DNA from 2 places in the Streptomyces sp. NPDC001717 genome. Region 1 is predicted to be linked to the other one. Evidence: riboswitches for the same ligand, from Rfam matches in the RefSeq annotation. Region 1 holds a riboswitch; the other holds the start of a gene.
The links. Region 1 has a riboswitch for ZMP and ZTP ahead of glyA (serine hydroxymethyltransferase). Riboswitches for the same ligand answer to the same signal wherever they lie in the genome.
Positions count from the first base shown of each region.

Region 2: another riboswitch for ZMP and ZTP. It lies ahead of ACFYZL_RS08115 (bifunctional 5,10-methylenetetrahydrofolate dehydrogenase/5,10-methenyltetrahydrofolate cyclohydrolase); the one in region 1 lies ahead of glyA (serine hydroxymethyltransferase).

Region 1 is NZ_JBIAUK010000001.1:424,742-443,413, forward strand. Features, by position in the region: gene sucD (succinate--CoA ligase subunit alpha) at 1-567, shown strand, start outside; gene ACFYZL_RS02170 (helix-turn-helix domain-containing protein) at 655-2,379, opposite strand; gene ACFYZL_RS02175 (DUF6350 family protein) at 2,499-4,118, shown strand; gene ACFYZL_RS02180 (hypothetical protein) at 4,266-4,898, opposite strand; gene purN (phosphoribosylglycinamide formyltransferase) at 5,121-5,744, shown strand; gene purH (bifunctional phosphoribosylaminoimidazolecarboxamide formyltransferase/IMP cyclohydrolase) at 5,741-7,336, shown strand; gene ACFYZL_RS02195 (hypothetical protein) at 7,454-8,062, opposite strand; gene ACFYZL_RS02200 (bifunctional methylenetetrahydrofolate dehydrogenase/methenyltetrahydrofolate cyclohydrolase) at 8,316-9,176, shown strand; gene ACFYZL_RS02205 (DUF3017 domain-containing protein) at 9,166-9,597, shown strand; gene ACFYZL_RS02210 (malate dehydrogenase) at 9,840-10,829, shown strand; gene ACFYZL_RS02215 (carboxymuconolactone decarboxylase family protein) at 10,951-11,442, opposite strand; gene ACFYZL_RS02220 (PLP-dependent aminotransferase family protein) at 11,490-12,902, shown strand; gene ACFYZL_RS02225 (hypothetical protein) at 13,116-13,952, opposite strand; gene ACFYZL_RS02230 (hypothetical protein) at 14,070-14,372, shown strand; gene ACFYZL_RS02235 (glutathionylspermidine synthase family protein) at 14,392-15,588, shown strand; gene rocD (ornithine--oxo-acid transaminase) at 15,666-16,871, opposite strand; ZMP/ZTP riboswitch at 16,981-17,071, shown strand; gene glyA (serine hydroxymethyltransferase) at 17,107-18,378, shown strand.
Region 2 is NZ_JBIAUK010000003.1:163,990-174,199, reverse strand. Features, by position in the region: gene ACFYZL_RS08135 (FAD-dependent oxidoreductase) at 1-1,650, shown strand, start outside; gene ACFYZL_RS08130 (helix-turn-helix domain-containing protein) at 1,694-2,488, shown strand; gene ACFYZL_RS08125 (hypothetical protein) at 2,474-2,890, opposite strand; gene ACFYZL_RS08120 (NAD(P)/FAD-dependent oxidoreductase) at 3,199-4,623, shown strand; gene ACFYZL_RS08115 (bifunctional 5,10-methylenetetrahydrofolate dehydrogenase/5,10-methenyltetrahydrofolate cyclohydrolase) at 4,766-5,611, opposite strand; ZMP/ZTP riboswitch at 5,690-5,783, opposite strand; gene ACFYZL_RS08110 (methyltransferase domain-containing protein) at 5,840-6,601, shown strand; gene ACFYZL_RS08105 (RNA polymerase sigma factor) at 6,815-8,407, shown strand; partial or broken gene ACFYZL_RS08100 (hypothetical protein) at 8,534-8,929, opposite strand; gene ACFYZL_RS08095 (hypothetical protein) at 9,085-9,804, shown strand; gene ACFYZL_RS08090 (SRPBCC family protein) at 9,928-10,210, opposite strand, start outside.

The DNA of each region.
Region 1 (18,672 bases):
TCCGCCGCCTTCTGGGCGTACGCGACCGCCAAGGGCAACAAGACCCGCATCATCGGCCCGAACTGCCCGGGTCTGATCACCCCCGGCCAGTCCAACGCCGGCATCATCCCGGGCGACATCACCAAGCCCGGCAAGATCGGTCTCGTGTCCAAGTCCGGCACGCTGACCTACCAGATGATGTACGAGCTGCGCGACATCGGCTTCACCTCCGCCGTCGGCATCGGTGGCGACCCGGTCATCGGCACCACGCACATCGACGCCCTGGAGGCCTTCGAGGCCGACCCGGAGACCGAGCTCATCGTCATGATCGGCGAGATCGGCGGCGACGCCGAGGAGCGTGCGGCGGACTTCATCGCGAAGAACGTCACCAAGCCGGTCGTCGGTTACGTCGCGGGCTTCACCGCCCCCGAGGGCAAGACCATGGGCCACGCCGGCGCCATCGTCTCCGGTTCTTCTGGCACCGCACAGGCCAAGAAGGAGGCTCTCGAGGCCGCGGGCGTGAAGGTCGGCAAGACGCCGACCGAGACCGCGAAGCTGGCGCGCGAGATCCTGAACGCCGCTCAGTAAGCAGTCCGCGTACGGACGCAAGGGCGTGGCCCGCACCCCTCGGGGGGTGCGGGCCACGCCCTTTTCCTTACGCCCCTCAGTCGCTGCTCATTCGGTCTTCGGGGCGATCCTGGCCGGACCGGCCGCCGGGTCCGAGCGCAGCTTGTCGTGCAGGGCCTTGCTCGCCTCCGTGAGTTGCTGGGGCCCGCTGTGCGGGGGCACGCCGGAGACGCTCGCCCCGGGGGCGTTCGGAGGCTCGTACTTGGTGGGCGCGGTCGCGGTCGTGTACGCGGTGGCCACGGCGATCACCGCGGCCAGTCCGACCACGGCGCGCGTCCGCCGCCGGGCGCGCCGCTCGGCATGGGCCCGTGCCGCGGCGGCGGGCCGCGGTTCGAGCGCCACGGCCGGAGTGAGCGCGGTGAAGCGGTCGCGCAGCAGCGCGGACTGCTTCTCGGGCGCCGCGGCGGCCAGCGCGGGGATCCGCGCGGCGAGCGTGGCGTGCGCGTGCAGCAGTCGGTTGCCGGCGGTGGGGGTGCTGGCCTCCGTCTCGGCGGCGGTGTCGGGCAGGTCGAGTCCCACGCCGTCGTAGAGCAGCACGGTGCGGCGGTGGTTGGTGGGCAGCGCGAGCATGGCGTCGAGGAGGATCCGGTCGGCGGGCTCGGCCGGGGGCTTGTCGGGATGGCGGTGGGCGCGGCGGAGCTGGTGCCAGGGCGAGAGCGCGTACTCGTACGCGGCCGCGCGCACCCAGCCCACCGGGTCCGGGTCGGTCGCGACCTCGGGCCAGCGGTCCCAGGCCTGCTGGAAGGCACGGTCGACGGCCTCCAGGGCGAGGCCCCGGCGCCCGGTGAGGAGGTACGCCTGCCGGGTGAGGGCGGCCGCGGCGTGGGCGTGCAGGGCGTCGAAGTCGTCGACGGGCAGCCGTGTCGCCTGCGGCGTCGCTCGGTCGGGCTGCTGCTCGGGCTCGGCGGTGGTCAGCGGCGCGGCTGCGGGGGCCGGCCCAGGGGGCCCTGCGGACCCGGCCGCCGGTGCTCCTGCCGCTGCCGCTGCCGCTGCCGGTGCCGGATGGGGGTCGGGCGCCGTGGTGGCCTGCGGAGTGTCGGCGTGGGCCGGCTGGGCTGCGGCCGGGGCCGGGGTGGTTGGCGCGTCGCTCCCGGTCGGCCCCGGTGTCGTCCGGGTCCCCGGCGGTGACGGTTGCCCGTCGGGCCTGGCGGCGGCGGTGGGTTCGGTGGTTCCGGATGACGGCGCCCCGGTGGGGGGCGGCGGGTGGGCGCCGACCGCGGCCGGCAGCGGGTGCTCGGCGTTGTCGCGGGCCGCCCCGACGGGTGGCTTCGCGGCCCGCGCGACGGTGGCCTCGGGCCGGGTCCCGGCATCGGCGAAGGCCCGTACGGCTCCCGGCGCGTGCGACGCGGGTGACGGGGTGTCGGGTGAGTCGGCGTCAGCGTCGCGGGGGTGGGGGGCGGCTTCGGCGGGCGCGGCCGCCTCCGGCTCCGCCGGGGTGCCCGCGGGGGCGGCGGCCCTGCCCGGTGCGGCCTCGCCCCCCGTGGCGGGGGGCTCCGCCGGTTGCGGCCCCGCAGGCGCGTCCGTGCGCGTGCCCGTCGGCTCGGCCCGGGTCCGCAGGCGGGTCAGAAAGCGCGCGTACACATCCAGTTTGCGGCCGCGCGGGGCCGTGCGGCCGGATTCCCAGGAGCGGACCGTGGTCGGGGTGACGCCCACCGCCGCCGCGACCTCATCGTGCGTCAGCTCCGCCGCTTCGCGCAGTCTGCGGCGCTCCTTCGGGGACGGGAGGCCCCGCTCCGCGTCGGATGCGGAGGTCGTATCGACGCTTTGTGTCATGCCGTACTCCCCGCGATCTGACCGGTCTGGGCGAAAAAGTACATAAACGTATATTGAGCGACACCACGGGCATTCGCCTGTTACGCACTCATAGCGCGTGTCGAAGGCACCATGGCGGGGTGACCCAAGTGACCGAACGCGGGACCCCGTTGCGGACGGCCCCGCGAGCCGGCCGGCGGCGCCGCTCGCCGGCCGCCGCCGCATGCGTGATGGGCGGCGCCGTGGCGGCCGGGCTCGGGCTCGGCTTCCTCGCCGTGCTCGTCATCGTCCTGTGGATCAGCTCCCCCTACCCCGACAGCGGCCCCGGCGGGGCCCTCCACCTCGCCGCGGGACTGTGGCTGCTCGCGCACGGTACGGAGTTGGTGCGGTACGACACCCTGTCCGGTGTGCCCGCGCCCGTCGGGGTGACCCCGCTGCTGCTCGTGGCGCTGCCCGTGCTGCTGATGCGGCGTGCCGCCCGGCTGGGGAGCGGGTCCGATGACGGCGGTGAGGAGGGCGGCGAGGGCGGCGGCGAGGAGGTGCTGCCCGCCGGCGCCGTCTTCTCGGCCGTGCTCTGCGGCTACCTCGCGGTCGGCGCCCTCGCCACGGTGTACGCCGCCGGGGGGCCGATGCCGGCCGACCCGCTCAGCGCCGCGTGGCACGTGCCGCTGGTCGCCGTGCTCGCGGCGGCCGGCGGGGTGTGGGCCGCCCGGGGGCGTCCGGACGGACCGCTGCCGACCTGGCTTCCGGAGGGCGTACGGAGGGCTGTCGCGCGCCCCCGGTACGCGCTCGCGCTCCGTGCAGGGGCGGGCGGGGCCCTGGTGCTGCTGGGCGGCGGGGCGCTGCTGGTCGGCGTCTCGCTCGCGTGGCACGGAGCCGAGGCGCAAGGGTCGTTCCTGGCGCTGACCGGGGTGTGGTCGGGGCGGTTCGCCGTGCTGTTGCTGGCGCTCGCGCTGATCCCCAACGCGATGGTCTGGGGGGCGGCCTACGCGCTCGGCCCCGGCTTCGCCCTCGGCGCCGGCGCGACCGCCACTCCGCTCGGCTTCGCCGGGTCGCCCTCGCTGCCGAGGTTCCCGTTGCTCGCCGCGCTTCCGCCCGAAGGGCCCGGGACCCCGCTGACCTGGGCGGCGGTCGGGGTGCCGGTGGCGGCCGGGCTGGCGGTGGGGTGGTTCGCGGTACGCCGGGCGCGCGAGGTCTCGTGCGGGGAGACGGCGCTCACGGCGGCGCTGGGTGCGGTGGTGTGCGGGCTGGTGATGACCGGGCTGGCCGCTGCCGCGTCGGGACCGATGGGGTCGCGGCAGTTGGCGGAGTTCGGGCCGGTGTGGTGGGCGGTGGGGGCGGCGGCCTTCGCGTGGACCCTGCCGGGGGTGGTGGTCGCGGTGGCGGTGCACGCGTGGCGCAACCGGCCGGTTGCGCTCGCGCTGGGCCGGATGGACGGCGGCGGGGACGGAGAGGGCGGGTGGCACGACAGTGGCGTGCGGGAGCTTCGGTGGGAGGCGTTGAGGGCTGCCGCCGGTGGTTTGATCCCGGACATCTCGGCGCCGCCCGCTCCCGTCGAGGCCCCGGCCCCGGCGCCGGCCCCCGCTCCGGCCCCTGCCGCTGCCGTCCCGGCTCGGGCGTTGACCGTGGTGTCCGCCGTCGGGCCGGAGCTCACGGTGCCGGTGGCTGCGCCGCCCGTGCCGGTGGCTGCGCCGGAGCCGCCGTTGGCGCCGCCGGTGGTGGGGGCGCGGGTGTTGGCCCGGCGGAAGCCGTCGGCATAGCGCCACTGCCGGGGGCTCCGCCCCGGACCCCGCGCCTCAAACGCCGGCGGGGCTGTATGTGCCGGCGGGGCTGTATGTGCCGGCCCGGGCTGTACGTGCCGGATGTGCCGGTCGGGCCGGATCGCGGGCGGGTGGTGCGCCGCGAGGCTACTGGCGGACCTTCAGGATGTCGCCCACCACGTTGTTCGGGAGGAGGGTGTTGCACTGGAGTTCCGCGGACTGGGTGAGGGCGTCGTCCCGGCAGACGTAGAAGTCCTTGTACGCCAGCTGCACCGCGTACGAGCTCATCGACAGCAGGATCGCCAGTGAAGCCGTGATCAGGCCGCTCACCGCCGCCGTGCGCTGCGGGCGGGCCGCCGCGCCCAGGGCCGCCAGGCCGCCGGGCTGCTCGGGCCGGTCCGGGCCGGCCGCCTGGGCCGGGCGGCCGCGCAGGGCGCTGATGCCCCAGTAGAGGGCCAGCGCGCCCAGCAGGAGGCCGACCGACGGGATGCCGAAGATCCCGAAGAAGAAGCCCCACATGCCGGCCAGCAGCGCGTACCGCGCGCGCCGCTGGATCGGGTCCGTCGGGTCCCAGCGGGCCGGGCCTCCCTGGCCGTCCGCGTTCCCCGGGTCCTCCCCGGACCCCCGGCCCGGTCCGCCGTCGGCACCCGCGCGCGGCTGCCACGGCTGGTCCGGCCGACCCTCCGGCGGAGCCGCGAACGGGTTGTCGTCCGTGGAGGGGGAGTCGGGGGAGGAAGGGGTGGAGGGGGTGGAGGAGTCGGGCTGGCGGCGGTCCGGCATCGGGTGCGTTTCTTCCCCTGTGTCAAGGACGTCAGGGCGACGTCGAGGCGTGTACGCCTGACGCTACCGCCCGGCCGTCCCCCCGTCCCTCGGGGGCCGTCCGGTGTGCCGGTATCGTTGCAGGCGGTCGGTGGCTTCGTATGGTTCCCCGTATATCGGTACCCCGAAGTTTCGTATGACCGCACAAGACGAACACCGCAATTCCGCGAGAAAGGGCCTCCCATGGCCGCCTCCCGCCTGGTCGTGCTGGTCTCCGGTTCCGGCACCAACCTCCAGGCCCTGCTCGACGCCATCGACGCCCACCCCGGCGGACCCGAGGGCTTCGGTGCCGAAGTCGTCGCCGTGGGGGCCGACCGAGAGAACATCGCGGGCCTGGAGCGGGCCGAGAAGGCCGGGATCCCCACCTTCGTGTGCCCGGTCAAGGCCTACGGGAGCCGCGAGGAGTGGGACGTCGCCCTCACCGCGGCGACCGACGCGTACGCCCCGGACCTCGTCGTGTCCGCCGGGTTCATGAAGATCGTGGGCAAGACGTTCATCGACCGCTTCGGCGGCCGGTTCATCAACACCCACCCCGCCCTCCTCCCCGCCTTCCCCGGTGCGCACGGCGTACGGGACGCGCTCGCCTACGGAGCGAAGGTCACCGGCTGCACGGTCCACTTCGTGGACGGCGGCGTGGACACCGGTCCGATCATCGCCCAAGGTGTGGTCGAGGTGCGGGACGAGGACGACGAAGCCGCTCTCCATGAGCGCATCAAGGAAGTCGAGCGCCAGCTGCTCGTCGACGTCGTGGGGCGCCTGGCCCGGCACGGCTACCGCATTGAGGGACGAAAGGTAACGATCCAGTGACCGCCGCAGACACCGCAGCGAGCAACGACCCGACCACGAACCAGCGGCCGATCAGGCGTGCGCTCATCAGCGTCTACGACAAGACGGGACTGGAAGACCTGGCCCGCGGCCTGCACGAGGCGGGCGTCTCGCTCGTCTCCACCGGCTCCACCGCCTCGAAGATCGCCGCCGCCGGGGTGCCCGTCACCAAGGTCGAGGAGCTCACCGGCTTCCCCGAGTGCCTCGACGGCCGCGTCAAGACCCTGCACCCGCGCGTGCACGCCGGCATCCTCGCGGACCTGCGCCTGGAGGACCACCGCAACCAGCTCGCCGAGCTGGGCGTGGAGCCCTTCGACCTGGTGGTCGTCAACCTCTACCCCTTCCTGGCCACCGTCCAGTCGGGTGCCACCCCGGACGAGTGCGTGGAGCAGATCGACATCGGCGGTCCGTCGATGGTCCGCGCCGCCGCCAAGAACCACCCGTCGGTCGCGGTCGTCACCAGCCCGGCCCGCTACGCCGACGTCATCGCGGCCGCCCAGGGCGGCGGCTTCGACCTCACCGCCCGCAAGCGGCTCGCGGCCGAGGCCTTCCAGCACACCGCCGCCTACGACGTCGCCGTGGCCTCCTGGTTCACGAACGCGTACGCGCCGGAAGAGGGCGCCGTCCTGCCCGAGTTCCTCGCGGGCGCCTGGGAGCGCAAGTCGACCCTCCGCTACGGCGAGAACCCGCACCAGGCGGCCGCCCTCTACACGGACGGTCAGCCGGGCGGTCTCGCCAACGCCGAGCAGCTGCACGGCAAGGAGATGTCCTTCAACAACTACGTGGACACCGAGGCCGCCCGCCGCGCCGCCTACGACCACGAAGAGCCCTGCGTCGCGATCATCAAGCACGCCAACCCGTGCGGCATCGCCGTGGACCGGGAGGGCGTCGCCGCGGCCCACCGCAAGGCGCACGCCTGCGACCCGCTGTCGGCCTTCGGCGGTGTCATCGCCGTCAACCGCCCGGTGACCGTCGAGCTCGCCGAGCAGGTCGCGGAGATCTTCACCGAGGTCATCGCCGCCCCCGCCTACGAGGACGGCGCGGTCGAGATCCTGGCGAAGAAGAAGAACATCCGCGTCCTCAAGGTGGACGGCACCCCGCACCAGCCGGGCGACCTGAAGCCGATCTCCGGCGGTGCGCTGCTCCAGCAGTCCGACCTCTTCCAGGCCGAGGGCGACGACCCGGCCAACTGGACGCTCGCCACCGGTGACGCCCTCTCCGCCGAGGAGCTCGCCGAGCTGGCCTTCGCGTGGAAGGCCTGCCGGGCCGTCAAGTCCAACGCGATCCTGCTCGCCAAGGACGGCGCCTCGGTCGGCGTCGGCATGGGCCAGGTCAACCGCGTCGACTCGGCGAAGCTCGCCGTCGAGCGGGCGGGCGCCGAGCGCGCACAGGGCTCCTACGCCGCCTCCGACGCCTTCTTCCCCTTCCCGGACGGGCTGGAGATCCTGACGGCCGCGGGCATCAAGGCCGTGGTCCAGCCGGGTGGTTCGGTCCGTGACGAGCAGGTCGTCGAGGCCGCGAAGAAGGCCGGCGTGACGATGTACTTCACCGGCACCCGCCACTTCTTCCACTGACGCCGGCACCGGGGCTCCGGCCCCGGTCCCACAACGGCGAAGGCCGCGACCCGCATTGCTGCGGGTCGCGGCCTTCGCCGTGTGCGTGCCGTGCGTGCCGTGCGTGCCGTGCGCGGCTCAGTAGCGCGGGCGCTTGAACCAGGCGGCGCCGGGCGCGGAGACCATCGCCGCGAGGATGAGACCGCCGATGGCGAGGCTGATCACGCCGCCGGCCGCACCGCCCCCGCCGTTGGCGGAGGTGTTGGCGAAGTTCATGATGCCGCCGAGGATCGTCAGCGCCGCGTAGACGATCGAGGTGATGCGGACGCCGTTGCCGCCCTTGCCGTACTTGGCGCCGAGGACGACGGCCAGCACGCCGAGGGCGAGGGCGAAGAGTCCGAGGGCGATCACGACACCGCCGACCACGTCACCGGCCGTGCCGCTGTCCGTGCTGGACAGCGCCGCGCCGCCGAGGAACGCGAGCAGGCCGATGATGATCTGGAGGCCGCCGACGACGAAGAGGAGCACGCGCGCCGTCTTCACCAGACCGGGCATTTCCATGGGCATGCCCGGGTAGCCGCCGGGGCCGCCGGGGTACGCCGGGTAGCCCTGGGGCGCACCCTGCGGCGGGTAGGCGTAGCCGCCCTGCGGCGGGACGCCCTGCGGGGCCTGCTGCGGGTAGCCGTAGCCGGGCTGGCCCTGCGGGGGCTGCTGTCCGTACGGGTTGTTCGGGTCGCCGAAGCTCATCTGGGGTGTTCCTCCGTGGAAGTGCGGGGACGCACGGCAAACGCACGGAGGAACTTGCGTCTTGCGGTCCGCCCCCCGGCCCTGCCCGCGGCACTCTTTCCTTGCATCGTCGTGGGACACGCAAGTACTTGTCCAGTTGGTTGCAATCAGCCCCGTCACTTGTTGTGCAAGTGCAATGAACCGCGTGCAGCGGCGAACGCCCGTCCGGCACCGTGACTGGAACCGGGGGCACTCCATCCGGGAGGATGGGTGCATGACCGCCCAGATTCTCGATGGCAAGGCCACAGCGGCCGCGATCAAGTCCGAACTGACCGCCCGCGTGGCGGCCCTGAAGGCCCGGGGCACGACCCCCGGCCTCGGCACCCTGCTGGTCGGCGACGATCCGGGCAGCCGCTGGTACGTCAACGGCAAGCACAAGGACTGCGCCGAGGTGGGCATCGCCTCCATCCAGCGCGAACTGCCCGCGACGGCCTCCCAGGAGGACATCGAGGCGGTCGTACGGGAGCTCAACGACAACCCGGAGTGCACGGGCTACATCGTCCAACTCCCGCTCCCCAAGGGCATCGACACCAACCGGGTCCTGGAGCTGATGGACCCGCTCAAGGACGCGGACGGCCTGCACCCCATGTCGCTGGGCCGGCTGGTGCTGAACGAGCCGGGCCCGCTGCCGTGCACCCCGTACGGCATCGTCGAGCTGCTGCGCCACCACGACGTCGAGATCAACGGCGCCCACGTCGTGGTCCTCGGCCGCGGCATCACCGTCGGGCGCTCCATCGGCCTGCTGCTGACCCGCAAGTCCGAGAACGCCACCGTGACGCTCTGCCACACCGGTACGCGCGACCTGTCCGGGCTGCTGCGCCAGGCCGACATCGTCGTCGCGGCCGCCGGTGTCCCGCACCTGGTCAAGCCCGAGGACGTGAAGCCGGGCGCGGCCGTGCTCGACGTGGGCGTCAGCCGCGACGAGAACGGGAAGATCGTCGGCGACGTGCACCCGGGCGTCGCCGAGGTGGCGGCCTGGATCTCCCCGAACCCGGGCGGTGTCGGCCCCATGACCCGCGCCCAGCTGCTGGTCAACGTCGTCGAGGCGGCGGAACGGAGCACCAGTGCAGGCTGAATCCGACGCCGAGCAGGCGGGCACGGAACGCCCGCCCGGCTCCCGCCGCTTCCCCTCCGTCACGCTGGACACCGCCCGCCCCGAGGGCAGCGGCCGGGCCGTGCCCGGCGCCGTCTCCACGCCCGCGCGGCAGTGGCCGATGCTCAGCGTGCTCACCGCGACGGCGGTCGGGCTGCTGGCCACGGCGCTGGGGCATCCGCGCATCGGCACCCTGGTGATCGGCATCGCCCTCATCGCGGCCTCGGCCATGCGGCGGCTGCTGCCCTCGGTGGGGATGCTCGCGGTGCGCTCCCGCTTCACGGACATGGTCACGTACGGGCTGCTGGGCGTGGCGATCACGCTGCTCGCGCTGGTCATAGAACCCAAGCCGGTGCTGGAGCTCCCGTTCCTGGAGGACGCGGTCCGCTTCACCGTGCGCTGAGACCCCCGAAGGGAGGCCCGGCAATAGCCCGAAAGGGTCGAGATGCAGGGCGGAAACCACCCTCCCGCCTTCGAACCCTCCGGTCCGTGTGCCATGCACCACAGGGACCGGGGGATCGAGCCGCTCCAAGGTCGGATAGCCTGACCGCGGATGTCTCTTCACATCAAGATTCACTGGGAAGCGGCGTCCTCCAGCACATGGGGCGGGACGCCCCAACCGCCAGCTGTCTAACGGAGAAGGCCATGACCCGCACTCCCGTGAATGTCACCGTCACCGGCGCCGCCGGCCAGATCGGCTACGCGCTGCTCTTCCGCATCGCGTCCGGCCACCTGCTCGGCGCGGACGTGCCGGTCAAGCTCCGCCTCCTGGAGATCCCCCAGGGCATGAAGGCCGCCGAGGGCACCGCCATGGAGCTCGACGACTGCGCCTTCCCGCTCCTCAAGGGCATCGACATCTTCGACGACCCGAACCAGGGCTTCGCCGGCGCCAACGTCGCCCTCCTCGTGGGCGCCCGCCCGCGCACCAAGGGCATGGAGCGCGGTGACCTGCTCTCCGCCAACGGTGGCATCTTCAAGCCGCAGGGCGCCGCGATCAACGCGAACGCCGCGGACGACATCAAGGTCCTGGTCGTGGGCAACCCGGCCAACACCAACGCGCTCATCGCGCAGGCCGCCGCTCCGGACGTCCCGGCCGAGCGCTTCACCGCGATGACCCGCCTGGACCACAACCGCGCGATCACGCAGCTGGCCCAGAAGACCGGCTCCGACGTCACCGACATCAAGCGCCTCACCATCTGGGGCAACCACTCGGCGACCCAGTACCCCGACATCTTCCACGCGGAGATCGCCGGCAAGAACGCCGCCGAGGTCGTGAACGACCAGGTGTGGCTGGCCGACACCTTCATCCCGACCGTCGCCAAGCGCGGCGCCGCGATCATCGACGCCCGTGGCGCCTCCTCGGCCGCCTCGGCCGCCAACGCCGCCATCGACCACGTGCACACCTGGGTCAACGGCACCGCCGCGGGCGACTGGACCTCGATGGGCATCCCGTCGGACGGCTCCTACGGCGTCCCGGAGGGCATCATCTCCTCCTTCCCCGTCACCACCAAGGACGGCAAGTACGAGATCGTCCAGGGTCTGGACATCAACGAGTTCTCCCGCAAGCGCATCGACGCCTCCGTGGCGGAGCTCGTCGAGGAGCGCGACGCGGTGCGCGAGCTCGGCCTGATCTGATCCCGGATCGCTCCACCGGATCGCTTCACCGGAACGCCCCGGCGGGTCTGCCCGCCGGGGCGTTCCGTGCGTTCGCGGCCGGGTCCCGGTGCGAACCCCCGTACGGCACCGGACCGCCGCGTCAGGCCTTGTACATGCCCGGCTTGTAGTGGCCCGGCGTCAGGCGCGTGGTGACCCCGATGCGGTTCCAGACGTTGATCGTCGCGATGACGGCGATCAGCTGGGCCAGCTCCTTCTCCTCGAACCGCTTGGCCGCCTTCTCGTACACCTCGTCGGGCACGAAGCCGTCGGTCAGCACGGTGACGGCCTCGGTGAGCTCGATCGCGGCGAGCTCCTTCTCGGTGTAGAAGTGCCGCGACTCCTGCCACGCGGGCAGCAGCACGATGCGTTCGACGCTCTCGCCCGCCGCGATGGCGTCCTTGGTGTGCATGTCGATGCAGAAGGCGCAGTGGTTGATCTGCGAGGCTCGGATCTTCACGAGTTCGACCAAGGCCGGGTCGAGGCCCTTCTTGGAGGCGATCTCCAGGGCCAGGACGGCCTTGTAGACCTCGGGGGCGACCTTGGCCATCTGCATGCGCGGGGTGTGCTCGTGTGCGTTCTGTGTCTCGGTCATGTGATCAACCCTAGGGTTGGGGCGGCCCATGGATATGGTCCATATCCATGACGGATTCGTGGGCCATTTTCGGTGCCGACCTGCATCTGGACCTCTCCGCCGGGCGCGGCCTGCGGGCCGGGCTCACCGAGGCGCTGCGCGAGGCCGCGCGCAGCGGACGGCTGGCGGCCGGGACGCGCCTGCCGTCCTCGCGGTCGCTCGCCGTAGACCTGGGCATCGCGCGGAACACGGTCGCGGAGGCGTACGCCGAGCTCGTCGCCGAGGGCTGGCTGACGGCCCGCCAGGGCTCCGGGACCAGGGTCGCCGAACGGGCCCGGCCGCGCCGGACCGCGGCCGCCGGCGCCGGCCGGGCCCGTCGCCCCCTGCGCGGCGGGCCCTCGCACGACCTCCAGCCCGGTTCCCCGGACCTGAGCGGCTTCCCGCGCGCGGCCTGGCTCTCGGCGGCCCGGCGCGCGCTCACCAACGCGCCGAACGAGGCCTTCGGTTACGCGGTCGAGGTGCGCGGCCGGATCGAACTGCGGGAAGCCCTCGCCGGGTACCTGGCGCGGGCGCGCGGGGTGTACGCGGACCCCGAACGGATCGTGCTGTGCGCCGGGTTCGTGCACGGGCTGACCCTGCTGGCGGCGGCGTTGCGGGCGCGGCGGGTGCGGGAGGTGGCGGTGGAGGGGTACGGGCTGGACATCCACCGGGAGCTGTTGGTGAAGGCGGGCCTGCGGACGCGTCCGCTGGGCGTGGACGCGGAGGGGGCCCGTACGGGTGAACTCGGCGCGGGCGGACCCGGCGTGGGCGCGGTGCTGCTGACCCCCGCGCACCAGTTCCCGACCGGCGTCGCGCTGACCCCGGCCCGGCGGGCGGCCGCCGTGGACTGGGCCCGGACCACGGGCGGGCTGATCCTGGAGGACGACTACGACGGCGAGTTCCGCTACGACCGCCAGCCGGTGGGGGCGCTCCAGGGACTGGACCCGGACCGGGTCGTCTACCTGGGCACGGCCAGCAAGTCCCTCGCGCCGGGGCTGCGGATCGGGTGGCTGGTGGTCCCGCCGGGGCTGGTGGACGAGGTCCTGGCCGTCAAGGGCGTGACCGACTGGACCTCCAGCGCGCTGGAGCAGCTCACGCTCGCGGAGTTCATCACCTCGGGGGCGTACGACCGGCACGTGCGCGGGATGCGACTGCGGTACCGGCGGCGGCGGGACGAGCTGGTGGCGGTGGTGGCCGACCGGGTCGGGGTGTCCGGGATCGCGGCGGGACTGCACGCCGTGCTGGACCTCCCGGAGGGGACGACGGAACGCTCGGTGATCCAGTCGGCGGCCTGGCACGACCTGGCGCTGGACGGCCTGTCCCGCCACCGCCACCCGGAGGCGGACCTCCCGCCGCGGCCGGCGGTGGTCGTCGGATACGGGACCCCGTCGGACAGCGCGTGGGGCCCGGCGCTGGCAGCCCTGTCCGCGGTGCTGCCGTAGGGAGGGTGCGGCGCCGCTGCCCCCGAACCCCCGCGCCTCAAACGCCGGCGGGGCTGGATGTGGCCGATGCCGTCCGCCAGGCCCGGGCAAGTCCAGCCCCGCCGGCGTTTGAGCCCCGGTTCGGGAAGGGGCGGGGTGGGGGAAGGCTCCGCGCAGCGGTGGCGGCGCGTCCCGGCGGGCTGCGGCTCCGCGCAGCGGCACGGCACCCCCGGTTCACGCCGGGGCCGGGTCCGCCGGGGCCGGGGGCTCGCCGAAGCGGGCCAGGGCCAGGGAGCCCGCAAGGGCCACGGCGAAGCCCAGCACCGCGAGCCACGTCAGCCCCTCGCGGGTGCGGTCGCCGAGCCAGGCCACGCCCACCACCGCCGGACCGATCGTCTCGCCCAGCACCATCCCGGCCGTCGCCGCCGTCACCGAGCCGCGCGCCAGTGCCGAGGTGAGGAGGAGGAACGCCGCGCCGCCGCCCAGCAGGAGGGCGTACAGCGCCGGGTTCAGCAGCTCCCGCAGCGAGAAGGAGTCGATGAGCCGCACCGACACCTCCACCACCCCGAAGCCCGTCCCCGAGGCCAGGCCCAGGACCAGGGCCCGCGGCCCGTCCGGGAGCCGCCCGGCCGCCGCGCCCACGGCCGGCACCATCACCGACACCCCCAGCAGCCCCAGCTTGAGGGCCAGGGACCCCTCCCCGGAGCCCTCCTCCCCGGAGGCCAGCCCCAGCATCAGCAGCCCCGCGCACACCACCCCCACCGCGGCCCACTCCGTACGCGACAGCCGCACCTTCAGCAGGCGCGAGGCGGCCACCGCCGTCACGGCGAGGCTCGCCGCCAGCGCGGCCCCCACCGTGTAGATCGGGACGTGGCGCAGCGCGATGATCTGGAGCACGAACCCGGCCGCGTCCAGGCCGAGGCCGGCCAGGTACCGCCACTGGCGGGCCGCCCGCAGCAGCAGCGCCGGGTCCACCCCGGAGCCCGTCCCGGGCTCCGCGGCCCGGGCCGCCATCGCCTGCAGTACGGACGCCGTACCGAAGCAGACCGCCGCCCCGAGCGCACAAACCATCCCAATCAGCACGAACTGACTCTAGGTCACGGTTTCTGCGACGGCCGGATTCCATCGCCCGGGGGCACCGCTCTACGCTGTCCCGACGTACGCAGGGTCCCAGGGGGAGCAGCAGACATGGACAGCAGCAACACGAACCGGCGCCGCATGCGCTCCGGCGCGGTCGCCCTCGGCGGCATGGGCCTCCTCGCCGCGACCCTCGTGGCCTGCGGCAGCAGCGACGAGCCGGACAAGCGCTGCGCGTCCCGCTCGACGCTGGAGCACCTCAACAGCAAGGAGTGCAAGAGCGGCGGCCGCGGCTCGTACTACTACGGCGGTTACGTCTCCTCCGGCAAGGTCTCCGGCGGCAGCTTCGACAAGTCCGCCGTCACCCGCGGCGGCATCGGCGGACACAGCAGCTCCGGCTCCAGCGGCGGCTGAGGAACACGGAACCAGGCACATGAAGCGGCACACCATCGAGCCCCGCCCCGACTGGCAGAAGACCGTCGAGGAGCAGGGGCTGATCTACCCCCTGACCCGCTACCCCGACGACTCCCTGCGCCCTTACTGGGACGAGAGCGCGTACTACTCCTTCTCCCTCCCCGAAGTGGAGGCCCTGGAGAACGTCGTCGAGGAGCTGCACGCCATGTGCCTGGCGGCGGCCGCGCACATCGTCGACCACGACCGCTTCGCCGACCTCGGCATCACCGACCCGAAGCTCGCCGCGCTCGTCGCCGACTCCTGGCGGCGGCGCGCCGAACAGCCCTCCCTCTACGGCCGATTCGACCTGCGCTACGACGGCTCCGGCAGCCCCGCGAAGCTGCTGGAGTACAACGCGGACACCCCTACCTCCCTCGTGGAGGCGGCGAGTCCGCAGTGGTTCTGGATGGAGGAGCGGTTCCCCGGCGCCGACCAGTGGAACTCCCTCCACGAACGCCTCGTCGACGCCTGGCGCCGGCAGGCCGAGCTGCTGCCTCCCGGAGTGCTGCACTTCGCGCACTCCGAGACCGACGAGCTCGGCGAGGACCTGATGACGGTCGCCTACCTCCAGGAGACCGCGGAGCAGGCGGGCATCGAGACCCACGCCCTGTCCGTCGAGCAGATCGGCTGGGACAGCCTCACCGGCCGGTTCGTGGACGACAAGCTCCGCTTCATACGCGGCTGCTTCAAGCTCTACCCGTGGGAGTGGCTGGCCGCGGACGAGTTCGGCCCGCAGGTCCTCGGGACCTACGACCTCGGCGGCGGCAGCGGCACCACCTGCTGGATCGAGCCGCTGTGGAAGATGCTGCTCTCCAACAAGGCGCTGCTCGCGATCCTCTGGGAGCTCTTCCCGGAGCACCCGAACCTGCTGCCCGCCTACCTCGACGGTCCGCGCGAGCTCGCCGACACCACCGGTTACGTGGCGAAGCCGTTGCTGGGCCGCGAGGGCGCCGGCGTCACCCTCCACGAGGCGGGCGGCGACGGGGAGCCGTTCACCCCGGAGGAGGGCGAGCGGTACTGCTTCCAGGGCCTGGCCCCGCTGCCGGACTTCGACGGCAACCGGGTGGTGCTCGGCGCGTGGGTCGTCGAGGACGAGGCGGCGGGGCTCGGCATCCGCGAATCCGCGGGGCCGGTCACGGACGAGTACGCCCGCTTCCTGCCGCACGTGATCCTTTAGGGCGGGCCCGGCCCGGCGGGCCTCCCGGCCGGCGGAGCCCGGCGGCCCCGCCCTCCGGTCCCGCGAGTGCCGGGCGGCTACGCGGACAGCACCGCCCTGAGCTGGTCGAGACCCCAGTCCAGGTCCTCCTTGCCGATCACCAGCGGCGGCGCGATGCGGATCGTCGACCCGTGGGTGTCCTTCACCAGCACCCCCAGCTCCATCAGCTTCTCGGAGATGTCCCGGCCCGTCCCGCGCGAGGGGTCGATGTCGACGCCCGCCCACAGCCCGCGCCCGCGCACGGCGGTCACCGCGCCGCCCCCGACCAGCAGGTTCAGCTCCCGGTGCAAGTGGTCGCCCAGCTCGGCGGCGCGCTGCTGGTACTCGCCGGTGCGCAGCATCGCGATCACCTCCAGGGCGACGGCGCAGGCGAGCGGGTTCCCGCCGAAGGTGGAGCCGTGCTCGCCCGGCTTGAACACCCCGAGCACGTCCCGGTCGGCGACGACGGCCGAGACCGGCACCACGCCGCCGCCGAGCGCCTTCCCCAGGACGTACACGTCCGGGACGACGTCCTCGTGCTCGCAGGCGAAGGTCCTGCCGGTCCGGCCGAGGCCCGACTGGATCTCGTCCGCCATGAACAGGACGTTCCGCTCGCGCGTCAGGTCCCGTACGCCCCGGAGGTAACCGGGGGGCGGCACCAGCACCCCCGCCTCGCCCTGGATCGGCTCCAGCAGCACGGCGACGGTGTTCTCGGTGACGGCGTGCGCGAGCGCGGTGAGGTCTCCGTACGGGACGATCTCGAAGCCGGGGGTGTAGGGGCCGAAGTGGTCGCGGGCTTCGTGGTCCGTGGAGAACGAGACGATGGTGGTGGTCCGGCCGTGGAAGTTGTCGGCCGCGACCACGATCTTGGCGTGCCCGTCCGGGACGCCCTTGACCTCATAACCCCACTTGCGCGCGGTCTTCACGGCCGTCTCCACGGCCTCCGCGCCCGTGTTCATCGGCAGCACCATGTCCTTGCCGCACAGCGCGGCGAGTTCGGTGCAGAAATCGGCGAACCGGGCGTGGTGGAAGGCGCGCGAGGTGAGCGTGACCCGCTCCAGCTGCGCGTGGGCGGCGTCGAGCAGCCGGCGGTGTCCGTGCCCGAAGTTGAGCGCCGAATAGCCGGCGAGCATGTCGAGGTAGCGGCGGCCCTCCACGTCGGTCATCCACGCGCCTTCCGCGGAGGCGACGACGACGGGCAGCGGATGGTAGTTGTGCGCGCTGTGCGCGTCGGCGGAACGGATGGCATCAGCAGTTGTCGACACGGGGTCTCCGATCGTCCGTCAGGCCTGTGACGAGGGTGGCGTCACTTTCCATCCTCGCTCGTATACCGGGCGGAGAAACCTTTCTCGTGGCGCGCCCGCTATGGTGGGCGGTACGCACGGCGACTGGCGTACGGAGAACCAACTCCGGGGGAGTCGTGCGCGCACGACCGCTATCAGGGCCGCTCGCCTGGGCCTCGCGGGGACGAGACACGAAATCGACCCCGGAGGAGCCGCCATGAGCGCGAACCACCGTCATCCCGCCCTTCTCGCGACCGACCCCGAGCTGGCGTCCTTCGTCGCGGCGGAGGAGACCCTGCAGGCCGAGACGCTGCGCCTGATCCCGAGCGAGAACTACGTCTCGGCGGCCGTCCTCGAAGCCTCCGGCACCGTGCTGCAGAACAAGTACAGCGAGGGCTACCCGGGCCGCCGCTACTACGAGGGCCAGCAGAACATCGACCGCGTCGAGGCCCTCGCCGTCGAGCGCGCCAAGGGCCTGTTCGGCGTGGACCACGCGAACGTGCAGCCGTACTCCGGCTCCCCGGCGAACCTGGCCGTGTACCTGGCCTTCGCGAAGCCCGGCGACACGGTGATGGGCATGGCCCTGCCGATGGGCGGGCACCTGACGCACGGCTGGGGCGTCTCGGCGACGGGCTCGTGGTTCCGCGGCGTCCAGTACGGCGTGCGCGCGGACGACGGGCGCATCGACTACGACGCGGTGCGCGAGCTGGCCCTCGCCGAGCGGCCGAAGATCCTCTTCTGCGGCGGCACCGCGCTGCCGCGCACGATCGACTTCGAGGCCTTCGCGTCGATCGCCGAGGAGGCGGGCTCGATCCTGGTCGCCGACGTGGCGCACATCGCGGGCCTGATCGCGGGCGGCGCGCACCCGTCCCCGGCGGGGCACGTCGACGTGATCTCCACGACCACGCACAAGACCCTGCGCGGTCCGCGCGGCGCGATGCTGATGTGCCGGGAGGAGCACGCGAAGGCCATCGACAAGGCGGTCTTCCCGGGCCTGCAGGGTGGCCCGCACAACCAGACGACGGCCGGCATCGCGGTCGCCCTCCACGAGGCGGCGCAGCCGTCCTTCACGGCGTACGCCCACGCGGTCGTCGCCAACGCGAAGGCGCTGGCGGAGGCGCTGCTGGAGCGGGGCTTCGACCTGGTCTCCGGCGGCACCGACAACCACCTGATCCTGATGGACCTCACCTCGCGGGAGGTGCCGGGGAAGGTGGCGGCGAAGGCGCTGGACCGGGCGGGCATCGTGGTCAACTACAACACCGTCCCCTTCGACACGCGCAAGCCGTTCGACCCCTCGGGGATCCGGATCGGCACGCCGTCGCTGACGTCCCGCGGCCTCGGGGTCGAGCACATGCCGGTGGTCGCGGACTGGATCTCCCGGGCCGTGGACGCCGCGGCCAAGTCCGACGAGGCGGCCCTTGCCGCGGTGCGCGCGGAGGTCACCTCCCTCATGTCCGCGTACCCGGCCCCGGGCCTCCCCCTGGCCTGACGGTCCGCGCCTCAATGGCCGGCGGGGCTGGACGCGTCCGCGATCGCCCGCCCCGCCGCTGTGGGGGCTCCGCCCCCGAGCCCCCGCGCCTCAAACGCCGGCGAGGCTGATTTCGGCTGCCCCGAGCCGTCGGGTGCGGCCTCGAACACGGCGCTCCGCACCCGCGCCTCAAACGCCGGCGGGGCTGGATTCGCCCTGGCGTCTTGGCCGCCGGGCAGTGCCCGAAAGCGGTGCTCAGCCGAAAATCCAGCCCCGCCGGCGTTTGAGGCGCGGGTCTGGGCGGAGCCCAGGCAT
Region 2 (10,210 bases), on a different contig from region 1:
GTCGCCGTACTGGGCGGCGGGGTGGCCGGACTGACCGCCGCGCACGAACTCGCCGAGCGGGGCTACGCCGTCACCGTGTACGAGCGCCGGGCGCTCGGCGGCAAGGCCCGCAGCATGGACGTACCGGACAGCGCGCGCGGTGGCCGCCGGCCGCTCCCCGCCGAGCACGGCTTCCGCTTCATCCCCGGCATCTACCACAACCTGCCCGACACCATGCGGCGCATCCCCTTCCCCGGGAACGCGAACGGCGTCTGGGACAACCTCGTCGCCCCGCGCGAGATGATGTTCGCCCGGTCGGGCGGCCGCGAGGACCTGCGCGGGCCCATCCCGTGGCCGGAGCACTCCCCCGCCGAGCTCACGCCCGACGAGCTGCGCCGGGCCCTCACCGGGATCCTGCAGTCCCTGGTCCGGCTGCCCCTGCACGAGACGGCCTACTTCGTGAACCGCGTGCTCGTCTTCCTGACCAGCTGCGACGAGCGCCGGGGCGACGTCTGGGAGCGGACCCCCTGGTGGGAGTTCGTGCGCGCGGAGCAGATGTCGAGCGAGTACCAGCGCATCCTCGCCGTCGGCATCACCCGCAACATCGTGGCGACCAAGGCCGAGGAGGCCTCCACCCGTACGGTCGGCACCCTCGGCGAGGCCTTCGTCTTCAACCTGCTGGGGCGCGGCGCCGACGGCCCGCCGGACCGGATCCTGAACCTGCCGACCAACGAGGCGTGGATCGACCCCTGGGAGGCCCATCTGCGTTCCCTCGGCGTGGAGTTCAGGATCGGCTGGACCGTGCGCGAGGTCCGGTACGGGGGCGGCGGGGTGAGCGGGGTCGTCGTCGAGGGCCCGGACGGCGCCCGGCGGACCGTCACCGCCGACCACTACGTCAGCGCACTGCCCGTGGAGCACGCCCGCCGCACCTGGAGCGCCGAACTGCGGGCGGCCGACCCGATGCTGGGGCGCTGCGACAAGCTGGAGACCGACTGGATGACCGGCATCCAGTTCTACCTCACCGAACGCGCCGCGCTGGTGCACGGCCATCTCAACTGCATCGACTCCCCTTGGTCGTTGACGGCGATCCAACAGGCGGAGCACTGGCCCTCGCGCGACTTCCCCGCCGACTACGGCGACGGGTCGGCGGTGGACTGCCTGTCGGTGGACATCTCGGAGTGGGACAAGCCCGGGATCCTGTACGGGAAGACGGCCAAACAGTGCACGCGCGAGGAGGTGGCCCGCGAGGTGTGGGCCCAGCTGAAGGCCTCCCTCAACGACACCGGCAAGACCCTCCTCAGCGACTCCAGGCTGCACTCCTGGCACCTGGATCCGGGGGTGGACGGGCTCGGCACCCCCAACCCCACCAACCAGGACCAGCTGCTGATCCATCCGGTCGGCACCCTCCACAACCGGCCGAGCGCCGCCACCCGCGTACCGAACTTCTTCCTCAGCGGGGACTACGTGGCGGTGGACATCGACCTCGCGACGATGGAGGGCGCGAACGCCTCGGCCCGGGCGGCCGTCAACTCGCTCCTGGACCGCGACGGCTCCCCGAGCGCACGGTGCACGATCCGGCCCCTGTACCGGGCTCCGGAGGTCGAGTCCGCCAAGCGGCACGACCTGTGGCGCTACCGTCTCGGCCTGCGGAACGTCCTCGACGTGGGCTGAACCGGCCCGACTCGGGGCGAACTTCTCGGCTAACGTCGTGAACATGACCACGATGACACCCACGGTCGGCGCCCTGCTCCGAACCTGGCGGGAGCGGCGCGGAATCAGTCAGCTGGAGCTGGCGGGCCGCGCCGACTCCTCGTCCCGGCACATCAGCTTCATCGAGACCGGACGGTCCCGGCCGAGCGAGGAGATGGTCCTGAGGCTCGCCGACCGCCTCGACGTGCCCGTACGGGAGCGCAACGCGCTGCTCCTGGCGGCGGGGTACGCCCCGCACTACGCGCAGACGGCCCTGGACGACCCGTCGATGGAGACGCTGCGCGAGGGCATGCAGCGGCTGCTGACCGGCTACGAGCCGTATCCGGCGCTGGTCGTGGACGCCACGTACAACGTGATCGCCGCCAACCGGGGCATCATGATGCTGATGGAGGGGCTGCCGGAGCACCTGCTGACTCCGCCGCTGAACGCCATGCGGATCACCCTGCATCCCGAGGGCCTGGCGCCGCGGATCCACAACCTGAAGGAATGGCGCGGCCACCTGCTGGCCCAGATGGAGCGGCAGATCGCGCTGGCCCGCTCCGAACCGCTGCGCGCGCTGTACGAGGAGGTGTCGGCCTACCCCGTGCCGGAGCGGCCGGGCGACGCCGAACCGGAGGAAGCCGTCCCCTACATCGCCCTGCCGTTGGTCATCGAACACGACGGGCACCTGCTGTCCTTCGTCTCCTCGATCGCGACCTTCAACACGCCGATGGACGTGACCGTCGCCGAGCTGGCCATCGAGACGATGCTCCCGGCCGACCCGGCGACGGTGAAGTACCTGCGCTCACTCGGCGACTGAGCGCAGGGCGAGCTGCTGGAACAGGGCGAACGAGGCCACGGTGAGGGCCTGCGCCGGGATCCACACCAGGCCGGCGGTGGTGGGCGTGAACCAGACGAGCAGGGACACCAGGCTGAGCACGGCCCAGGCGTAGTTCGCCTCGATGACGAACCTGACCGGGAAGGCGTGCGGCCGACGGCGCGAGGCGAGCCAGCCGACCCCGGCGCCGAAGACGGCCAGGAAGAGACCCAGTTCCAGCAGCAGCCCCTGCCCGACCCCGAGGAGCCGCCCGAGCGGGGCGGAGAAGGCCACGTACGCCAGCCCGTTTCCGGTGGTGACCACGGAGTCGAGGGCGAGGAAGCGGCGCAGCGCGGTCTGCGGCTCGGTGGTGCGCGCGAGGGTGCCGATCAGGGTTGCGGACATGGGGAATCAGCCTCCATCGAGGTCGAACGGCGGGTTGGGGGTACCGGGTTCCGGCTCTGAGTGCGCAGCTCCGGAACCCGATGCCCCAACCTTGCCGCGCCGGCACGGCCGGGTCGATTACCTCCGAGGTCATGCCGGAGCGACGACCGCGACCCCGCGTGGACCTCAAGAACCAATGGGTTGCCGCTGGTTCGCCAGGGTGCGGCCGGATACGCTGCATCCGGCCCAGGCCACACGAGCGCTATGTCGACTTGTGGAGAATCGGCGCGTGGAGGGTCACCCACCGGCCCGACAGAGAGCGCGACACGATGACCCGTACCTCCCCGCCCCGCCACGCCGTCGTGATCGGCGGCAGCCTGGCCGGACTGCTCGCGGCCGCCGTCCTCGCCGAACACGCCGCGGTCACCGTGATCGACGCCGATCCGCTGCCCGAAGGCCCGGCGCCCCGGCGCGGTCTCCCGCAGGGCAGGCACACCCACCTCCTGTGGTCGGGCGGCGCCCGTGCCATAGAGGAGATCCTGCCGGGCATCACCGACGACTGGACTCGTGCGGGCGCCATCCGGCGCAGCCTGCCCACCGATCTGGTCACCATGACCGCGCAGGGCTGGATCCCCCGCGTCCCGGAGAAGCAGTTCAACATCTCCTGCAGCCGCGACCTCCTCGACTCGGTGGTGCGCGCCCGGGTCACCGCCCTGAAGGGGGTCACCACGCTCCTCCAGAGCCGGGTCCGGGGCCTGGAGGGTACGGCGTCCCGGGTCACCGGCGTCCGGGTCGACACCCCCGAGGAGGAGGGGCTGCTGCTGGCCGCCGACCTCGTGGTCGACGCGAGCGGGCGCGGCTCGCGCGCCCGGACCTGGCTGGACGCGCTGGGCGTGAGCGGCATACGGCAGTCGGAGGTCGACTCCGGTCTCGTCTACGCGACCCGGATCTTCGAAGCCCCCGCCGGAGCCCACGAGATGGGCTTCCCCATCGTCAACGTGCAGTCCGACCCCCGGGTGCCCGTCCCCGGGCAGACGGCCACCGTCGTGCCCATCGAGAACGGCCAGTGGCAGGCCACCCTCTCCGGGACCCGCGGCGGCCAGCCCACCGGGGACCCCGACGCGTTCATCCCCTTCGCCAAGGGCGTCAGGGACCCGATCGTCGGCGAACTCCTCGAAGGCAGGAAGCCCCTGACGGACGTCGCCGTCACCCAGGGGACCGCCAACCGCCGGATCTACTTCGAGAAGGCCGCCCTGCCCGACGGCTTCTTCGCCGTCGGCGACTCGGTGGCCACCTTCAACCCGCTGTACGGGCAGGGCATGACGGTCGCCGCCCAGGGGATCCTGGCCGTCCGCTCCCTGCTCCGCGGGAAGGGACTGGACCACCCCGGCTTCGGCCGTGCGGCGCAGCGCGCGATCGCCCCCCGGGTGGGCACCGCCTGGGAGCTCGCCACCACCCAGGACATGCTGTATCCCGGGGCCACCTCCACCGGGGTGAAGGAGGCCGCCGGGTCCGGCCCGATCGACCGGTACGTCGACCGGCTGATGAGGGGTGCCACCACCGACGAGGCGCTCGCGGCGGCCCTGTTCAACGTGATCACCATGAGCAGCGCGCCCACGCACTGGTTCACTCCGGCGATCGTCTGGCACGTCCTGCGCGCCTCGGACCGCGGCGCACCGCAGGCACCCCCGCTCAGCCCCGCGGAACTGGCCGTCGCCGGGCTCGGGCAGCCGGCGCCCGGACTGCGCCGCTGACGAGCCTCGGGCGGCGGGCGAAGATCCCGGGAAACGCCGACGCCCCGGGCCCGAAGGCCCGGGGCGTCCGTCGTACGGAGTACGCCGTACGACATCCCGCTCGGCAGGGGGTACCTCCCAGCCCCTGGGGCCGGGGGGAGGGTCAGAGCTCCGCGAGGTCCAGACCGGCCTGGGCGGCGGCCGCCCGGACGGTCTGCTCCAGCAGGACCGCGATGGTCATCGGGCCGACACCGCCGGGGACCGGGGTGATCAGCGAGGCGCGGGCGGCGGCCGACTCGAAGTGGACGTCGCCGACGTTGCCCTCGTTGTACCCGGCGTCCAGGACGACCGCGCCCGGCTTGATGTCCTCGCCCCGGATGAACTCGGCCTTGCCGACGGCGGCGACCAGCACGTCCGCCTGGCGCACGATCGAGGGGAGGTCCCGGGTGCGGGAGTGGCAGTAGGTGACGGTGGCGTTCTGCTCCAGCAGCAGCATCCCGGCCGGCTTGCCCAGGATCGCGCTGCGGCCGACGACCACGGCGTGCTTACCGGTCAGGTCCACGTCGTACTCCTCCAGCAGCCGCATGATGCCGCCGGGGGTGCAGGAGACGAAGCCGGGCAGTCCGAAGCCCATGGCGGCGAAGGAGTGCATGGTGACCCCGTCGACGTCCTTGCCGGGGGCGATGGCCTCGAAGGCGGCGCGCTCGTCGATGTGGTGCGGGACGGGGTGCTGGAGCAGGATGCCGCTGATCTCCGGGTCCTCGGAGAGCGCGGTGATCGCGGCGACGAGTTCCTCGGTGGTGGTCTCGGCCGGCAGCTCCACGTGGCGGGAGGTGATCCCGGCCTTGGCGCAACGGTTCTGCTTCATGCGGACGTAGGTCACGGAGGCGGGGTCCTCGCCGACCAGCACGGTCGCGAGGCAGGGCGCGGTGCCGGTGCGCTCGGTGATCTTCGCCGCGAGGGCGGCCGTCTGCTCCGAGATGCGGCGGGCGAGGGCCGTGCCGTCCATCAGCCGGGCAGTGGCGGTGGTGGTGTCGGTGGCAGTCTGGGCAGTCGTCACGGGGTCTCCTGAACGTCGCTGCGGATCGCGGTTCGCCCAGGCGCGCGGCAGACGACGTACCGGAGTACGCCGGGCCGCTCCCCGGTGGTGATCCACCCGAACGCCAGTCACGGCCCGCGACCACTGTAGTCGACATATCCGGTGGTCCACCGGCGCCCGGCCTGCGAGGATCGGGGCATGACGCGCACTTTCGACCATCTTGTCGCGGAAGCCGAGTCGGTCTCCGTGGACGGCTGGGACTTCTCCTGGCTCGACGGCCGGGCCACCGAGCAGCGGCCCTCCTGGGGGTACCAGGGGCTGCTGCGGGAGCGTCTGGCCGGAGTCCGATCCGCCCTGGACATCCAGACGGGCGGGGGCGAGGTTCTCGCCGGGGCCGCCCCGCTGCCCCCGCTGACGGCGGCCACCGAGTCCTGGCCGCCCAACATCGACAGGGCGACCCGGCTGCTGCACCCGCTCGGCGCGGTCGTGGTGGCGGACGCCGACGAGCCGCCGCTGCCCTTCGGCGACGAGGCCTTCGAGCTCGTCGCCAGCCGACATCCGGTGACCATCTGGTGGGAGGAGATCGCGCGGGTCCTGACCCCCGGCGGCACCTATCTGTCCCAGCAGGTCGGGCCGTCGAGCGTCTTCGAGCTCGTCGAGTACTTCCTGGGCCCCCAGCCGGAGGAGGTCCGGCGGGCCCGCCATCCCGACGACGCCGTGACCGACGCCACGAAGGCCGGCCTGGAGGTCGTCGACCTGCGCTCCGAACGGCTCCGTACGGAGTTCCACGACATCGGAGCGGTGATCTACTTCCTCAGGAAGGTGATCTGGATGGTGCCCGGCTTCACGGTGGGGCAGTACCGGGACCGGTTGCTCGAACTGCACGAACGGATCGAGCGCGACGGCCCGTTCGTCGCACATACCGCCCGTTTCCTCATTGAAGCTCGCAAAACGGACTGACGGCGGGGGTGGACGGAAACGCGGCCGAGAGGTTGCCCGTCCACAGCGTGGCGCAGGTCACTCAATTCAGCGCGTAACGAATCGAGTCGAGCGTGCGATGAACCGACAGGTGTCCTCGCGCGGCCCGGAATACAGACCCCTTCGGGTCTGTTTCCCAAGTTCGCGCGATGATGTCCCGCCGATCCCTTATCTGCTCGCAACGAGAGGCTCCTTGTGTCGCTCAGCCCGTCCCGTACGTTCCCTCCGGAGATCGCCGAATCGGAGGCCCTCGTCGCGCTCGTCGAGCGCGGCCGCGAGCAGGGTCACATCAACGGTGACGACGTGCGCCAGGCCTTCGAGGCCGGCCGCATCCCGGTGGACCAGTGGAAGCGGGTCCTGCGCAGCCTGAACCAGGTCCTGGACGAGGAGGGCGTCGCCCTCCACGTCAGCGCCGCCCCCGCCACGAAGGCCGCCGCCAAGAAGCCCCGCAAGGCGGCTGCCGCCCCGGCCCGTACCGTGACCAAGAAGGCCGCCGCCCCGCCGCGCCCCATCGGCGCGCGCAAGACGGCCGCCACCAGCACCCCGGCCACGGCCTCGGCGATATCCGCCACTCCGGCCGCTGCCGCCCCCTCCGACGAGGTGACGTCCGACACGGTCGCCGCCGAGCCGAAGAAGCGCACGGTCAAGAAGACCGCCGCGAAGAAGACCGCGGTCAAGAAGACCGCGGCCGCGAAGAAGACCAGTGCCAAGGACGCCGACGAGGGTGAGAACCCGGTCGTCGAGGGCGAGGACTGGGCAGCCGAGGACCTCGTCGACGAGCCCGAGGAGGAGGCCCCCAAGGCCGGCGGCGGCCAGGGCTTCGTCCTGTCCGACGACGACGAGGACGACGCCCCGGCGCAGACGGTCATGGTCGCGGGTGCCACCGCCGACCCGGTCAAGGACTACCTCAAGCTCATCGGCAAGGTGCCGCTCCTCAACGCCGAGCAGGAGGTCGAGCTCGCCAAGCGCATCGAGGCGGGCCTGTTCTCCGAGTACAAGCTCGAAGAGGAGGAGGACCACAAGCCCGCCTTCAAGCGCGAGCTGGAGATCCTGGTCGAGGACGGCCGCCGGGCCAAGAACCACCTGCTGGAGGCCAACCTCCGTCTCGTGGTCTCGCTGGCCAAGCGCTACACGGGCCGCGGCATGCTCTTCCTGGACCTGATCCAGGAGGGCAACGTCGGCCTGATCCGCGCCGTGGAGAAGTTCGACTACACCAAGGGCTTCAAGTTCTCCACGTACGCGACCTGGTGGATCCGGCAGGCGATCACGCGTGCCATGGCCGACCAGTCGCGCACGATCCGCATCCCCGTGCACATGGTCGAGATCATCAACAAGCTCGCCCGCGTGCAGCGCCAGATGCTCCAGGACCTGGGCCGCGAGCCCACCCCGGAGGAGCTGGGCAAGGAACTCGACATGACCCCGGAGAAGGTCATCGAGGTCCAGAAGTACGGCCGCGAGCCGATCTCCCTGCACACCCCGCTGGGTGAGGAGGGCGACAGCGAGTTCGGTGACCTCATCGAGGACTCCGAGGCGGTCGTGCCGGCCGACGCGGTGTCCTTCACCTTCCTCCAGGAGCAGCTCCAGTCGATCCTGGGCACGCTCTCGGAGCGCGAGGCGGGCGTGGTCTCCATGCGTTACGGCCTCAACGACGGCCAGCCGAAGACGCTGGACGAGATCGGTCGCGTGTACGGGGTCACCCGTGAGCGCATCCGCCAGATCGAGTCCAAGACCATGTCGAAGCTGCGCCACCCGTCGCGTTCGCAGGTGCTGCGCGACTACCTGGACTGAGCCGGCCCCCGGCACACGACGCCCCCGCACCGCCTTCCGGCGGTGCGGGGGCGTCCGCGTTCTCCGGGTGCTCAGGTCAGTCGGAAGACCGGCCCCTTCGGGGTGAACGGCAGGGCGGCGCCCTCCGGGATCAGGTAGGCGTGCTCGCGGTGGGCGGCAGGTAGCCGGCGTCGTACGGGGCCGCGTCGCAGAAGACCACGCGGGCGCCCGGATCTCCTGGATCAGCCCGGCGGGCAGCAGCCCGCGCTCCTCGTTCACGTGCAGGTCGAAGCCCTGGACCAGGCCGCGTCGTAGACCTCCTCGACCGAGAGGTCCTTCAGCAGCGGGTCGTACAGCAGGCCCTCCGGCATGCTGCCGATCCCCATCTCCACCAGCCGGCCGTTGACGACGTGGTCGGCGGCGACGTTGTGGAGGTAGGGGGTCCCGGGCGCCGCGGCGCTCTCCGTGGCGCAGGGCGGCCTGCAGCATCTCGTGCGCCAGGACGAACCGCCACTCCTCGTCGTCGAGGCTGCGCAGCGGGTCACCAACTGTTGATTCGGTTTCTGTTCGATGAGCGGGCGTCCCTACGCCGGGCCACCGCGAAGATCGGGAAGCGTCTGGCGGTGCCCTGCGGAGAGCGCGTGGGTGGGGTGCGCGGGTACACGGGCCAGGCTGAGCGTGCGCAGAAGCAGTGCCGGTTGCAGGTGCTGACCACACGCCTGGCCGAGGTGGAGCGGCGGATCGAGGCCGAGCATCCGGCGATCGTCGTCGGTGGCCGTCGGCTGGCGAAGGTGCGGCACCACCTCGCCGATGCCGGTCTCACCGAGACCGGCTGGCGGGAGCGTCGGGACTCGGCTCGCATGTTCCTGACCGCGGACGGTGAGTCCGGCGCGCCGCACGGAAACTACACGATCAGCGTGGACCCGGCCGACGGGAAGATCACAATCGTCCTGCCCGAACCGCTGCGGCACCTGGCAAACGCACCGCGTGGCCGCTACCGCCTCGCCTGCACCGTCACATGCAGCCACCGCGGCGATCGGTGGCTGGACCGTGCCACAGCCAACAAGTCGGTGCGCTACGACATCACCCACGACCCGGTGCGTGGCCGCTGGTACCTGGACGCTTCCTGGTCCACCGACAGGACCGTGCCGCCCACGCCCGCCGAGCCGGCCGCGGCGGGTGTGCGGCTGCTGGCCGTGGATCTCAACGCGGACCACTTCGCCTCTTGGTGGTCGCGGTCGATCCGGCCTACACCTCACGCTGGGGCGGCCGACACTGGCAGGCCCCCCTCCAGCAGCAATCGAAGACCACCGTCACCCGGCATCACGGTGCCTCCCGCGCCCGAGGGCGCGCGGGACCGCGAGCCCACCCAGGACGGCGAGCGCGCCAAACCAAGGCGGCAAGATGGGCGGGGGTGACGGCGACGGCGGCCCGCACGAAAGCGGTGTTCTCAGGATGGTCGGGCCGGGTTGCGTGGTGCGGCCGGTGTGATCGCACCACGCGCCCGGGAGCATCGGGTTTTCCGCCCCGCCGATCACCGCTCAGGCGGCCGTGTGCTCCAGGAGGTGCTTCAGCTTCTCCTCGCTGCGCGGCATCTCCTTGCGGACCATCGGCTTGACCGCGAGGGGGACGAGGGCCCGGCCCAGGCCGTGCCCCTCGAAGTCGACGGACAGGGTGACGCGGGACCTCGCGCCGCCGTCGAGGGGTTCGATGGTTCCCTGGATCTCCGGCCGCACCGGCCCCTCGATGCCGTGGAGGTGCCAGCTGCGCGGCCGGTCGAGCTCGGTGAATTCCATCTTCGTGGGGATCCGGCGCTTGCCGACC